4 regions of the Romboutsia sp. LXY-2 genome follow, and region 4 is predicted to be linked to each of the others. Evidence: riboswitches for the same ligand, from Rfam matches in the RefSeq annotation. Region 4 holds a riboswitch; each other region holds the start of a gene.
The links. Region 4 has a riboswitch for thiamine pyrophosphate ahead of thiC (phosphomethylpyrimidine synthase ThiC). Riboswitches for the same ligand answer to the same signal wherever they lie in the genome.

Region 1: it holds a riboswitch for thiamine pyrophosphate, as region 4 does, so the genes downstream of both, thiC (phosphomethylpyrimidine synthase ThiC) here and thiC (phosphomethylpyrimidine synthase ThiC) in region 4, are expected to answer to the same signal.
Region 2: it holds a riboswitch for thiamine pyrophosphate, as region 4 does, so the genes downstream of both, thiM (hydroxyethylthiazole kinase) here and thiC (phosphomethylpyrimidine synthase ThiC) in region 4, are expected to answer to the same signal.
Region 3: it holds a riboswitch for thiamine pyrophosphate, as region 4 does, so the genes downstream of both, thiD (bifunctional hydroxymethylpyrimidine kinase/phosphomethylpyrimidine kinase) here and thiC (phosphomethylpyrimidine synthase ThiC) in region 4, are expected to answer to the same signal.

The regions. Positions count from the first base shown of each region.
Region 1 is NZ_JBKFGI010000004.1:164,495-167,713, forward strand. Features, by position in the region: gene ACI48P_RS09085 (LysR family transcriptional regulator) at 1-614, shown strand, start outside; gene trxA (thioredoxin) at 817-1,134, shown strand; TPP riboswitch at 1,193-1,288, shown strand; gene thiC (phosphomethylpyrimidine synthase ThiC) at 1,390-2,688, shown strand; gene ACI48P_RS09100 (ABC transporter substrate-binding protein) at 2,751-3,219, opposite strand, start outside.
Region 2 is NZ_JBKFGI010000006.1:191,040-194,258, reverse strand. Features, by position in the region: gene ACI48P_RS12065 (sensor histidine kinase) at 1-377, shown strand, start outside; gene ACI48P_RS12060 (ComEC/Rec2 family competence protein) at 402-1,565, shown strand; TPP riboswitch at 1,620-1,714, shown strand; gene thiM (hydroxyethylthiazole kinase) at 1,841-2,626, shown strand; gene tenA (thiaminase II) at 2,652-3,219, shown strand, end outside.
Region 3 is NZ_JBKFGI010000003.1:106,628-109,846, reverse strand. Features, by position in the region: gene ACI48P_RS06365 (hypothetical protein) at 1-373, shown strand, start outside; gene thiE (thiamine phosphate synthase) at 485-1,144, opposite strand; gene thiD (bifunctional hydroxymethylpyrimidine kinase/phosphomethylpyrimidine kinase) at 1,148-1,945, opposite strand; TPP riboswitch at 2,075-2,169, opposite strand; gene ACI48P_RS06350 (hypothetical protein) at 2,331-3,101, shown strand.
Region 4 is NZ_JBKFGI010000003.1:492,805-496,023, reverse strand. Features, by position in the region: gene thiC (phosphomethylpyrimidine synthase ThiC) at 1-1,217, opposite strand, end outside; TPP riboswitch at 1,319-1,414, opposite strand; gene trxA (thioredoxin) at 1,473-1,790, opposite strand; gene ACI48P_RS08105 (LysR family transcriptional regulator) at 1,993-2,877, opposite strand; gene ACI48P_RS08100 (nitroreductase family protein) at 3,099-3,219, shown strand, end outside.

The DNA.
Region 1 (3,219 bases), on a different contig from region 4:
GAACAATTTCAATTTCTTCAACTTCTAACGTTGGTACGTACTTTATGCCTCTTGTAATTAGTGTATTTTTTAATAATAATCCTAATGCTAAATTCCAGTTTAATTATCAATCAAGAGTAGATATGTTAATGGATTTAAAAAATAGTAATATTGAATTATGCTTTTTTGATACACAAGATTCTATTTCAGAAAATAGCGACATAGAATTTATTCCAATAAAAAAAGAAGAATATGTTTTAATAGTTCCTAAAAATCATAAACTTGCAAATGAAGAAGAAGTTTCTTTAAAAGACTTAAAAGACGAGTATTTTGTTTCATCATGTGAAATAAATGAAGATAAAATGCAGTGGTATAAAAATTCATTAGGATATATACCAAAGATTTCAATTAAACCAAGCAGTTCTACTATATTTGAAGGTTTGGTAGCTACTGGTGCAGGAATAAGTATTATACCTAATACGCCCTTAATAAATAAAAATTTAGTATCAGTAATTAAAATTAAAGAAGAAATAAAAAACAGTATAATATATATGGGTTGGATGAAAAATTCATATCTTTCACCTATATGTAAATCCTTTAAAGACTTTGTAATTTCATCAGATTATGGTAAATAAGAGTTAGCATATACTAACTCTTATTTACGTATAAAAAGCGTTATTATAAAGTAAATATAATCGAAATGGTTTACATAATTTAGTTATAGTTAATTTTAAAAAGATATATTTATTTAATGTATAATAAAAACACAAATGAAAAACCTATTATTACTATATGAATTTCTGAATTTATATTAACAAAATAAAAGGAGAGTAAAAGATGGCTAATATAATAAACACAAATGAATTTGTAAATGAAGTAGAATATAAAGAAGGAGTGGTTGTAGTTGATTTCTTTGCAACATGGTGTGGACCTTGCAAAATGCTTTCACCAGTATTTGAATCATTAGCAGAAGAAATGGAAGACAAAGCAGATTTCTTTAAAGTTGATATAGATGAAAGCATGGATCTTGCACAAAAATTTACAGTAACTACAGTTCCAACTGTAATAGTTTTTAAGGATGGTAAAGAAAAAGATAGATTAGTAGGATTTATTCCTGAAAAAAGCTTAAAAGAAAAAATTGAAGAATACATATAAATCTAATAATTTAATTGATTTTTGTAAAGAATAGAGTTACAATACAATTGTAAAATAAAATATTAGCTAGGGGTGTCGAAAGACTGAGAGATGAAAATCAACCCTTGTACCTGATCTGGATAATGCCAGCGTAGGAAAGCAGATTTATATACTTTTTTGTAATGTAATCAAAAAGCTATGTTCCTATGTGGAATATAGCTTTTTTTAGTATATAAAACTCTCAATCAAGGTATAGCTAAAAATTAGGGGGATAAAATGAATTACTCAACACAAATGGATGCTGCAAAAAAAGGAATAATAACAAAAGAAATGCAAATTGTTGCTACTAAAGAAAGTAAAAAAATAGAGGAAATATTAGAATTAGTAGCAAAAGGACAAATAGCAATACCAGCAAATAAAAATCATAAATCATTAAGTGCTGAAGGTGTTGGAAAAGGCTTAAGAACTAAAATAAATGTTAATTTAGGAATATCTAAAGACTGCTGCGATTATGATAAAGAATTAGAGAAGGTTAGAGTAGCACTTAATATGGGAGCTGAAGCTATAATGGACCTTTCTAATTATGGAAAAACAGAAGGTTTAAGAAAGAATATAGTTAATATGTCAAGTGCAATGATAGGTACTGTGCCTATGTATGATGCCATTGGGTTTTATGATAAAGAATTAAAAGATATTACAGTAGACGAATTTTTTAAAGTAGTTGAGAAACATGGAGAAGATGGTGTGGATTTTATTACTGTACATGCCGGTCTTAATAGAGAGTCTGTTGAAACCTTAAAAAGAAATAAAAGATTAACTCATATAGTTTCAAGAGGTGGATCTCTTTTATATGCTTGGATGGAGCTAAATAATGCAGAAAATCCTTTTTATGAGTATTATGATAGACTACTAGAAATATGTGCACAGTATGATATGACAATATCTTTAGGAGATGCTTTAAGACCTGGTTCAATAAATGATGCAACAGATGCCTGCCAAATAAAAGAATTAATAACATTGGGAGAGCTAACTAAAAGGGCTTGGGAGAAAAATGTACAAATAATAGTAGAAGGTCCTGGTCATATGGCTATAAATGAAATAGAAGCCAATATGGTACTTCAAAAGAAGCTTTGCCATGGAGCACCTTTTTATGTATTAGGTCCAATAGTAACGGATGTAGCTCCAGGATATGACCATATAACTTCTGCAATAGGTGGAGCAATAGCAGCAACCTATGGTGCAGACTTCTTATGTTATGTAACTCCAGCAGAGCATTTAAGACTTCCTGATTTAGACGATATGAAAGAAGGAATAGTAGCAGCTAAGATTGCAGCCCATGCAGCAGATATAGCCAAAGGAGTTAATGGTGCAAAAAATTGGGACTATAAAATGAGTAAAGCAAGAGCTGATATTAACTTTGATGAAATGATAAATTTAGCTCTAGATCCAGAAAAGCCAAGAAAATATAGAGAAAGTTCAATACCTGATGAGAAGGAAAGCTGTACTATGTGTGGTAAAATGTGTTCGATGAGAACTATGAAAAAATTAATGAATGGTGAAAATCCACAACTATAATAAATATTAAATATAATTAAGGGTACCTAGAAGTACCCTTAATTTATTTTATCTTAAAGAAACTATTCCCAAATAGACATTAAAGTTGATTTAAAATCATCTAACTTAGCTTTAACATCAGAAGTAGGTTGTGCTAATATGCCTTCTAGCATTATTGCTGATTCACGGTATGCACTATCTGCATTTGGCATAACAGGATTTGTATATAAATCTTTAGTAGCTTCAGATACTATTGGTGCAACTAAGCTACCAGATTTTTTATATTCATCTGATTCTATTGCGCTCTTTCTTACAGGAATATAACCAGTTTCTTTAGCCCAAGTTATTTGATTTTCTTTAGTTGTTAAAAACTTTAAGTATTCAATAGCTGCAGTTCTTTGCTCAGCTGAAGCATTTGTAAATACATATAAATCAGTTCCTTGTTGCATTCTATGTTTTGCAGGATATGGTACAACACCAACTTCAAACTTATCGCTAACTCCTGAAGTAACAAAACTTTCTCCAGCATTTGATCCTACAAACATACCAATA
Region 2 (3,219 bases), on a different contig from region 4:
TTACTAAAGAAAATGGAAATATATTTGTAAGTATGCATTATGATAAAGAATGGGTTCACATTAGAGTAAAAGATGATGGAATTGGTATTCCACTTGAGATACAGGGAATAATTTTTGATAGATTTATTCAAGGAGACAAGTCTTTAACTAGACTTAATGAAGGAAGTGGAATAGGGCTTAGTATTGTAAAGTCAATAGTAGAATTAAATGGTGGAGAGATATATTTAGAAAGTGATGAAGAGAATGGAACGGAATTTGAAATATTGCTTCCAAATAGAATGCTATTAGATGATAACTTAGATGAAGAATCTATATATGAAATTGATATTCAAAAAATAGAACTTGAACTTTCTGATATATACAAGCTATATGAATAAAATGAAATTTAATTGGGGGAAGAAATGACTAAAAATTTAAAATCAAAATTTATTAGTTTTTTACTGATAGCAACATTAGCTTTAACGGGGTGTAGCAATAATATTAGTAAAAAAGAAGAAAATATAAGTGTACCAAAAGATGTAGTTTTAAATAATTCAAGTGAAAACAATCAACAAGATAACAACATATCTGATTGTGTTGTGACTTATATAAACACAGGAAATAGCGATGCAATATTGATAGAACAAAATGGAAAATACTTATTGATAGACTCAGGAGATAATGATGATGAGTCTTATATGGTAAATTACTTAAAAAATAAAAACATATCTAAGTTAGATTACTTTATACTTACACATTTTGATGCTGACCATATAGGCGGAGCAGATAAAATAATTGACAATATGGATATAGGTAAGTTATTTGTTCCAAATGGAGATGCAGATACTAAAACGTATAGAGATTTTATCCAATCATCAGCTAACAAAAATGTATATCCATCTGTACCGCTAGAAGGTACGAAATTCAATTTAGGAAGTGCCGTTTTTGAAATTTATAATACCGATGGTGGAGAGAATAAAAATGATGATTCATTAGTTGTAAAAATAACTAATGGAGAAGATGTTTTTGCATTTATGGGTGATGCTGGGCAAGTTATAGAAAATAAGATAGTAAATAAGCTTGGAGATGTAGATGTTTTAAAGGCAGGGCATCATGGTAGTCATACTTCGAGTGGATATGATTTTGTTAAAGCAATAGACCCGGAATATGCAATAATATTAGTAGGAAAAAATAATAAGTATGGCCATCCTCATAAGGAGACTATGGACACTTTTGAAAAACTTAACATAAAAGTACACAGAAGTGATGAATGTGGAGAAGTTGTGTTTAAGTCTAGTGGGAATGGGGTATCTACAGATTGTAGTAATGGAAGCTATAGTATTGGAGAAAATAGTAAATATAGCGAAAGTTCTAATAACGACCAAACCGTTAATGACAAAAAAAGTGAAGAAGTAGTAAAAGATAATCAAGTTATTGCAAATAGTTCTACTGTTTATTGGACTCCAAATGGATCTGTATACCATACAACACAGAATTGCTCTACATTATCTAAGAGCAAAAATATATTAAATGGAACAATAGCAGAAAGTGGCAAACCAAGAGTTTGTAAAAGCTGTGGTAATTAATAAAAAAGTTGACAAAATTAGTCAAAGGTTTATAATGAAAGTATAATAAAATATAAAATTAGCTAGGGGAGCCATATGGCTGAGAGGATAATCCGACCCTTATACCTGATCTGGATAATGCCAGCGTAGGAAAGCTTAAATATAAACGTAATGAACATTAAAGATATGTTGTATTTGTTTGTAAGTAAAAGCTATACCTACCTGGGTATAGCTTTTTTTACGTATTAGGAAATTATAACAGCTAATTTTAGAATAATTATTAGGGGGAATAGAAAATGTTTAAATTAATTGAGAGAGTTAAAGAAGTGAATCCGCTAGTATTGCATTACACAAATTATGTAACAATAAATGATTGTGCAAACACTACTTTAGCGGTAGGTGCAAGTCCATTAATGAGTTCATCATATGAAGAAGTGGAAGATATTGTTAGCGTCTGTAATTCTGTAGTAATAAATATTGGTACAATGAATAGTGGACTAGTAGATTTATATGTTTTAGCAGGAAAAGCTGCAAATAAATATAATAAGCCTGTGATCTTAGATCCTGTAGGAGTATTTGCTACTAAAGCTAGAACAGAATTAACTAACAAACTTTTAAATGAAGTTAAGTTTGATGTTGTCAAAGGAAATGTAGCTGAAATTAAGTTTATAGGGGGATTCGATGTAAACGGAAAAGGTGTGGACTCATTTGATGATGAGGTAGATGCTACAGAGATTATAAAAAAAGTTGCTAAAAAGCTAGAATGTGTAGTTGTGGCAACTGGTAAAGTAGATATAGTTACAGATGGAGAAGAATTATACAAAGTAGAAAATGGTGATGAGAAGTTAAAGAACATAACTGGTACAGGATGCATGACGGCAAGTTTAATAGGTAGTTACTTACCTTGTAGTGAAAATAAGTTAGAGGCTGCAACTATGGGTGTACTTACAATGTCATTATCAGGTGAACTTGCAAACAAGCAAAATCCGCCTATAGGAACTTTTAGAGTCAACTTAATGAATGAAATATATGAACTAAATACAGAAAAGTTAGAAAAATATTCTAGATTACAAAAAGCTTAGATAATAGACTGGAGGAGATTAAATTATGTTATTTACGGATTACCTATTTGAAGGAAGTAGAGATATATGGGAGGCTTACTTAGAGCATCCGTTTTTAATAGAACTTGCAAAGGGAAATTTAGATAAAGAAAAGTTTAAAGACTACTTAATACAAGACTACTTATATCTAAAAGAGTATGCAAAGGTATTTTGTATGGCTGTTGTAAAATGTAAAACATTAAAAGAGATGAGAACTTTTTATGATGGTGTAGATGGAATAATAAATGACGAAACCGCTACTCACATAACTTACCTTAAAAACTTTGGAGTGGATATTGAAACACTAGAAAGTTATGAATATCATATGACAAATGAAAGTTACACTAGTTATATGAAAGGTATTGCTATGACTGGAAGTGTTCAAGAAATAGCAGCTACAATATTACCATGTACATGGAGCTATAGTTTTATAGGAACTCGTTTAAAGGAAAAGTATAAGGACTCATATGAAGATAACTTCTTTAAACCTTGGATAGAGACATATAGTAATGAAGGATACACTGAATTTACTAACTTATGGATAGATTTTACTAATGAATTATGCAAAGACTTAA
Region 3 (3,219 bases), 390 kb from region 4:
TTCTTCTGGTTCAGCCGGCTCTAAAGGTCCTAAAGGGGATAAGGGTGATGTAGGTCCTCAAGGCCCTGCTGGTCCTATGGGTCCTATGGGTCCTCAAGGTCCTGCTGGCCCTAAGGGTCCTCAAGGTGATACTGGCGTAGCAGGTTCTACTGGTACAGGAAGTAAAGGTCCTAAGGGAGATACTGGCTCTCAAGGCCCTGCTGGTCCGACTGGACCAATGGGTCCTCAAGGCCCTAAAGGTGACACTGGTTCTCAAGGCCCTACTGGACCGATGGGTCCTCAAGGTCCTAAGGGAGATACTGGTACTCAAGGTCCTGCTGGACAAACAAAGGAACAATATATACCACCTAAAAAAGTTCCTTATAAAAAATAGTACTCTAGAAAATATTATTCCTCCTATGTAGTAGGTTAATATAAAGATAGGATATGTGAAGATTAAAATCTTACATATCCTATTTATTTTGCTAGTATTATTTTTTATTGATTAATTTTTTTCTGTCCACTTTTTTGTTTCTAAGTATATGTCATTTGCTTTTAATATGGCTGATACTATTGCATATCCATCGCAGTTTAAACTTTTCAATTCTTCAAAATTATCTAAATTTATACCACCTATAAGAACTATTGGCATATTAGTATTTTCCTTTATAGCTTTTACTGTATCAAAAGAAACTGACTTAGCGTCAAGTTTTGTTGATGTTGAATACATAGCTCCTACACCTATATAATCAGCACCATTCTCATAAGCAGCTCTTGCTTCTTCAATATCTCTAGCTGAAACTCCAAGTATCTTATCTGGACCTATTAAAGTTCTTACATGTTTCGCATCTATATCACTTTGGCCTACATGTACTCCATCTGCATCACAAAGCAATGCAATATCTACTCTATCATTTATAATGAATGTGGTATTATATTTTTTAGTTAATTCTCTTAACTTTAACGCTTTTTCTAAAAATTCTTTTCCAGATGCATCTTTCTCTCTTAGTTGAACCATAGTTACTCCACCTTTTAATGCATCTTCTATACACTTATAAAAATCTCTATTTTTTAAGATATCACTATCGGTTACTAAGTATAGTTTTAAATCTTCTTTTAATTTATTTTTCATAATATTAATATTAGAATTATCTAATTCCTCCAACGATTATTTTTCAAATTTATAAAAATGATGTACTGGTCCTACACCATGTCCAATATCAAAGCTATTTTTTATTGCATCAGTAATATATGTCTTACTTAAAGATACTGATTCCTTTATATCATATCCTAACGCTAAGTGTGAAGCTATAGCTGAAGATATAGTACATCCTGTACCATGAGTATTTTTTCTATCTAACCTTTTACTTTCGTAAACTTCATATATATCTTTTCCCATTAATATATCTATAGCATCTCCCTCTAAGTGGCCGCCTTTCATTAGCACATGCTTAGGTCCCATTTCTAGAATTTTCTCACCAGCTATTTTCATATCGTCTAAAGTATTTATCTTCATACCAGTAATCTCTTCAGCTTCAGGAACATTTGGAGTTATAATGTATGCCATTGGTATTAAATACTTTATTAGATTTTTTTTTGCTTCTTTTCTAAGCAGTGAAAACCCACTCTTTGATATCATAACTGGGTCTACAACTAAATTTTCTGGATTGTACTTCTTTAAAGTATTAGCTATTTCAAGTATTATTTCTGGACTTGATACCATACCTATTTTTGTAGCTTTAGGTCTTATGTCATTAAATACTACTTCTATTTGCTTTTTTATTATATTTTGACTTAATTCTTCAACTTCAAAAACTCCTTGTGTGTTTTGAGCAGTAATTGCTGTTATTACACTCATCCCATATGTACCTATTGCACTAAATGCTTTTAAATCAGCTTGTACACCTGCTCCTCCACTTGAGTCTGAACCAGCTATTGTTAATGTTGGTATTTGGTAATTTCTCATTCCTGTCCCCCTTAAATTTTGCATAAAAAAGTTATCTAAAATATAAATCATAATAACATACCTATAGATAAACTTATATTTTATCCATGGTATAAGCTACTAACAATTAATATCGAAGATAACTCCATGATTACAATATATAAGCTTTCCTACGCTGGCATTACCCAGTTCAGGTATAAGGGTCGGATATTTCCTCTCAGCCATTGGCTCCCCTAGCTATTCTCTTTACAAGTTAATTATAATACTTTTGACTTTAATGTCAACATTTAGTTATTCTTCAGATAATCCTTAGACACATATTTTTCTTTTATAATTTTATTTTAATAAGATTACTTCTCGTTTTTTAGGGTATATAGCTAATATCATAATCAATGGAGGCAACAATATGAAATACGACTACAATTTAGAGTTAAACAATATTTTAAATAAAATATATAAAGAGATAATATTAAAAATACTAGTTAAAGAAGATAATTTAGATATTTATAAAGAAAGTATAGATAAAATAAAAGATATATTATTAAATAAAAAAGTCTTTTTAGGAAGCGACATGGATGATTTTATTATTAATAGTCTACCTGAAGGTCGTGAAGGCGATTTATTTAGATGCTCAATAGCTAAATATCACAAACATCTTCACCCAATATTTGAAACACAAAGTGGAGAACCGGTTGAAGACCCTACTTATAATAACTTTGGATTATTAATGTTTAGAAGTCATATGAATAATCTATTAATATCAGATGTTCAAGGTTTATTTAACCAAAGTGGATATGAATCATTTGTTATGAATAATTTAAGTGAATGTTTTTCTGAGCTTAAATCAAAGATAGTTGATATCAAAAACAATGTTAATCCAATAATAATAAATTTTGATGATAAGAAATACTTATTAAATGTAGTTAAGAACATGATAGATAGAAAAGAACTTGAAATAGAATATGCATATAAACTAGTTGATATGGATAAACTTAGAGACTACATGGTAAAAATGGCAGTAACATTTGATTACTATGATGAATTCGATAAGTTAGAAGAAGATACACGATTCTGTTTAGATAATTTTTGTAAATACGATGCCTTTGAATTATATGATTTCCTTGTAAATGAAGAAGGCTTTGAATTATTAAATGAAGGTACCTTAGTAAAAAATTAGTTATATAATTTATCTTTATATTTGTAACTCTTTAAAATGAATAGAAGACTAGAATTAATTCTAGTCTTCTATTATTTTTATTCATTTCATATTTCAGCTACTTTTAGTTTTAAATTTC
Region 4 (3,219 bases):
TTCTCATCAGGTATTGAACTTTCTCTATATTTTCTTGGCTTTTCTGGATCTAGAGCTAAATTTATCATTTCATCAAAGTTAATATCAGCTCTTGCTTTACTCATTTTATAGTCCCAATTTTTTGCACCATTAACTCCTTTGGCTATATCTGCTGCATGGGCTGCAATCTTAGCTGCTACTATTCCTTCTTTCATATCGTCTAAATCAGGAAGTCTTAAATGCTCTGCTGGAGTTACATAACATAAGAAGTCTGCACCATAGGTTGCTGCTATTGCTCCACCTATTGCAGAAGTTATATGGTCATATCCTGGAGCTACATCCGTTACTATTGGACCTAATACATAAAAAGGTGCTCCATGGCAAAGCTTCTTTTGAAGTACCATATTGGCTTCTATTTCATTTATAGCCATATGACCAGGACCTTCTACTATTATTTGTACATTTTTCTCCCAAGCCCTTTTAGTTAGCTCTCCCAATGTTATTAATTCTTTTATTTGGCAGGCATCTGTTGCATCATTTATTGAACCAGGTCTTAAAGCATCTCCTAAAGATATTGTCATATCATACTGTGCACATATTTCTAGTAGTCTATCATAATACTCATAAAAAGGATTTTCTGCATTATTTAGCTCCATCCAAGCATATAAAAGAGATCCACCTCTTGAAACTATATGAGTTAATCTTTTATTTCTTTTTAAGGTTTCAACAGACTCTCTATTAAGACCGGCATGTACAGTAATAAAATCCACACCATCTTCTCCATGTTTCTCAACTACTTTAAAAAATTCGTCTACTGTAATATCTTTTAATTCTTTATCATAAAACCCAATGGCATCATACATAGGCACAGTACCTATCATTGCACTTGACATATTAACTATATTCTTTCTTAAACCTTCTGTTTTTCCATAATTAGAAAGGTCCATTATAGCTTCAGCTCCCATATTAAGTGCTACTCTAACCTTCTCTAATTCTTTATCATAATCGCAGCAGTCTTTAGATATTCCTAAATTAACATTTATTTTAGTTCTTAAGCCTTTTCCAACACCTTCAGCACTTAATGATTTATGATTTTTATTTGCTGGTATTGCTATTTGTCCTTTTGCTACTAATTCTAATATTTCCTCTATTTTTTTACTTTCTTTAGTAGCAACAATTTGCATTTCTTTTGTTATTATTCCTTTTTTTGCAGCATCCATTTGTGTTGAGTAATTCATTTTATCCCCCTAATTTTTAGCTATACCTTGATTGAGAGTTTTATATACTAAAAAAAGCTATATTCCACATAGGAACATAGCTTTTTGATTACATTACAAAAAAGTATATAAATCTGCTTTCCTACGCTGGCATTATCCAGATCAGGTACAAGGGTTGATTTTCATCTCTCAGTCTTTCGACACCCCTAGCTAATATTTTATTTTACAATTGTATTGTAACTCTATTCTTTACAAAAATCAATTAAATTATTAGATTTATATGTATTCTTCAATTTTTTCTTTTAAGCTTTTTTCAGGAATAAATCCTACTAATCTATCTTTTTCTTTACCATCCTTAAAAACTATTACAGTTGGAACTGTAGTTACTGTAAATTTTTGTGCAAGATCCATGCTTTCATCTATATCAACTTTAAAGAAATCTGCTTTGTCTTCCATTTCTTCTGCTAATGATTCAAATACTGGTGAAAGCATTTTGCAAGGTCCACACCATGTTGCAAAGAAATCAACTACAACCACTCCTTCTTTATATTCTACTTCATTTACAAATTCATTTGTGTTTATTATATTAGCCATCTTTTACTCTCCTTTTATTTTGTTAATATAAATTCAGAAATTCATATAGTAATAATAGGTTTTTCATTTGTGTTTTTATTATACATTAAATAAATATATCTTTTTAAAATTAACTATAACTAAATTATGTAAACCATTTCGATTATATTTACTTTATAATAACGCTTTTTATACGTAAATAAGAGTTAGTATATGCTAACTCTTATTTACCATAATCTGATGAAATTACAAAGTCTTTAAAGGATTTACATATAGGTGAAAGATATGAATTTTTCATCCAACCCATATATATTATACTGTTTTTTATTTCTTCTTTAATTTTAATTACTGATACTAAATTTTTATTTATTAAGGGCGTATTAGGTATAATACTTATTCCTGCACCAGTAGCTACCAAACCTTCAAATATAGTAGAACTGCTTGGTTTAATTGAAATCTTTGGTATATATCCTAATGAATTTTTATACCACTGCATTTTATCTTCATTTATTTCACATGATGAAACAAAATACTCGTCTTTTAAGTCTTTTAAAGAAACTTCTTCTTCATTTGCAAGTTTATGATTTTTAGGAACTATTAAAACATATTCTTCTTTTTTTATTGGAATAAATTCTATGTCGCTATTTTCTGAAATAGAATCTTGTGTATCAAAAAAGCATAATTCAATATTACTATTTTTTAAATCCATTAACATATCTACTCTTGATTGATAATTAAACTGGAATTTAGCATTAGGATTATTATTAAAAAATACACTAATTACAAGAGGCATAAAGTACGTACCAACGTTAGAAGTTGAAGAAATTGAAATTGTTCCCGTATCAGCATCGGTTATTTTTTTTAATTCCTTTATACCCTTTTCTATTTCTTCTAATGCTTTACTTATATGATTTAAAAATATATTTCCAAAGGATGTAAGCTTTATATTTCTACCTTCTTTTTTAAAAAGCGGTACTTCAAGCTCTTCTTCTAATTTTGCTATTGCTTTACTTAAGGCAGGCTGAGATACTGCTAATTTTTGTGATGCTATAGTGAAGTTTTCTGTTTCTGCAATAGTTTTAAAATACTCTAACTGTTGTAAGTTCATATTACCTCCTTTAATAGTATAGAAAATATTTTATAATAATTTCATAAATTGGTTTTATATACAGTTTATATAACCAATAGTTATATAAGTATGAAAATTTTCAATTAGACATTACTGATTTACCAATGCTATAATTAAAAACATAGTAAATAAACTATAATTAATAATTATAGATATTTTATTAATTTATGTCAAATTCTTATTTGAGGAGATTAAATATTATGATGAATGTAAACAAAGAAAAATGTATTTCATGTGAATTATGTATTAAAGACTGTCCTACAAGGTGTATATCATTAGTAGATAATAAAGCAGATATTAATAATAATAATTGTATAAAGT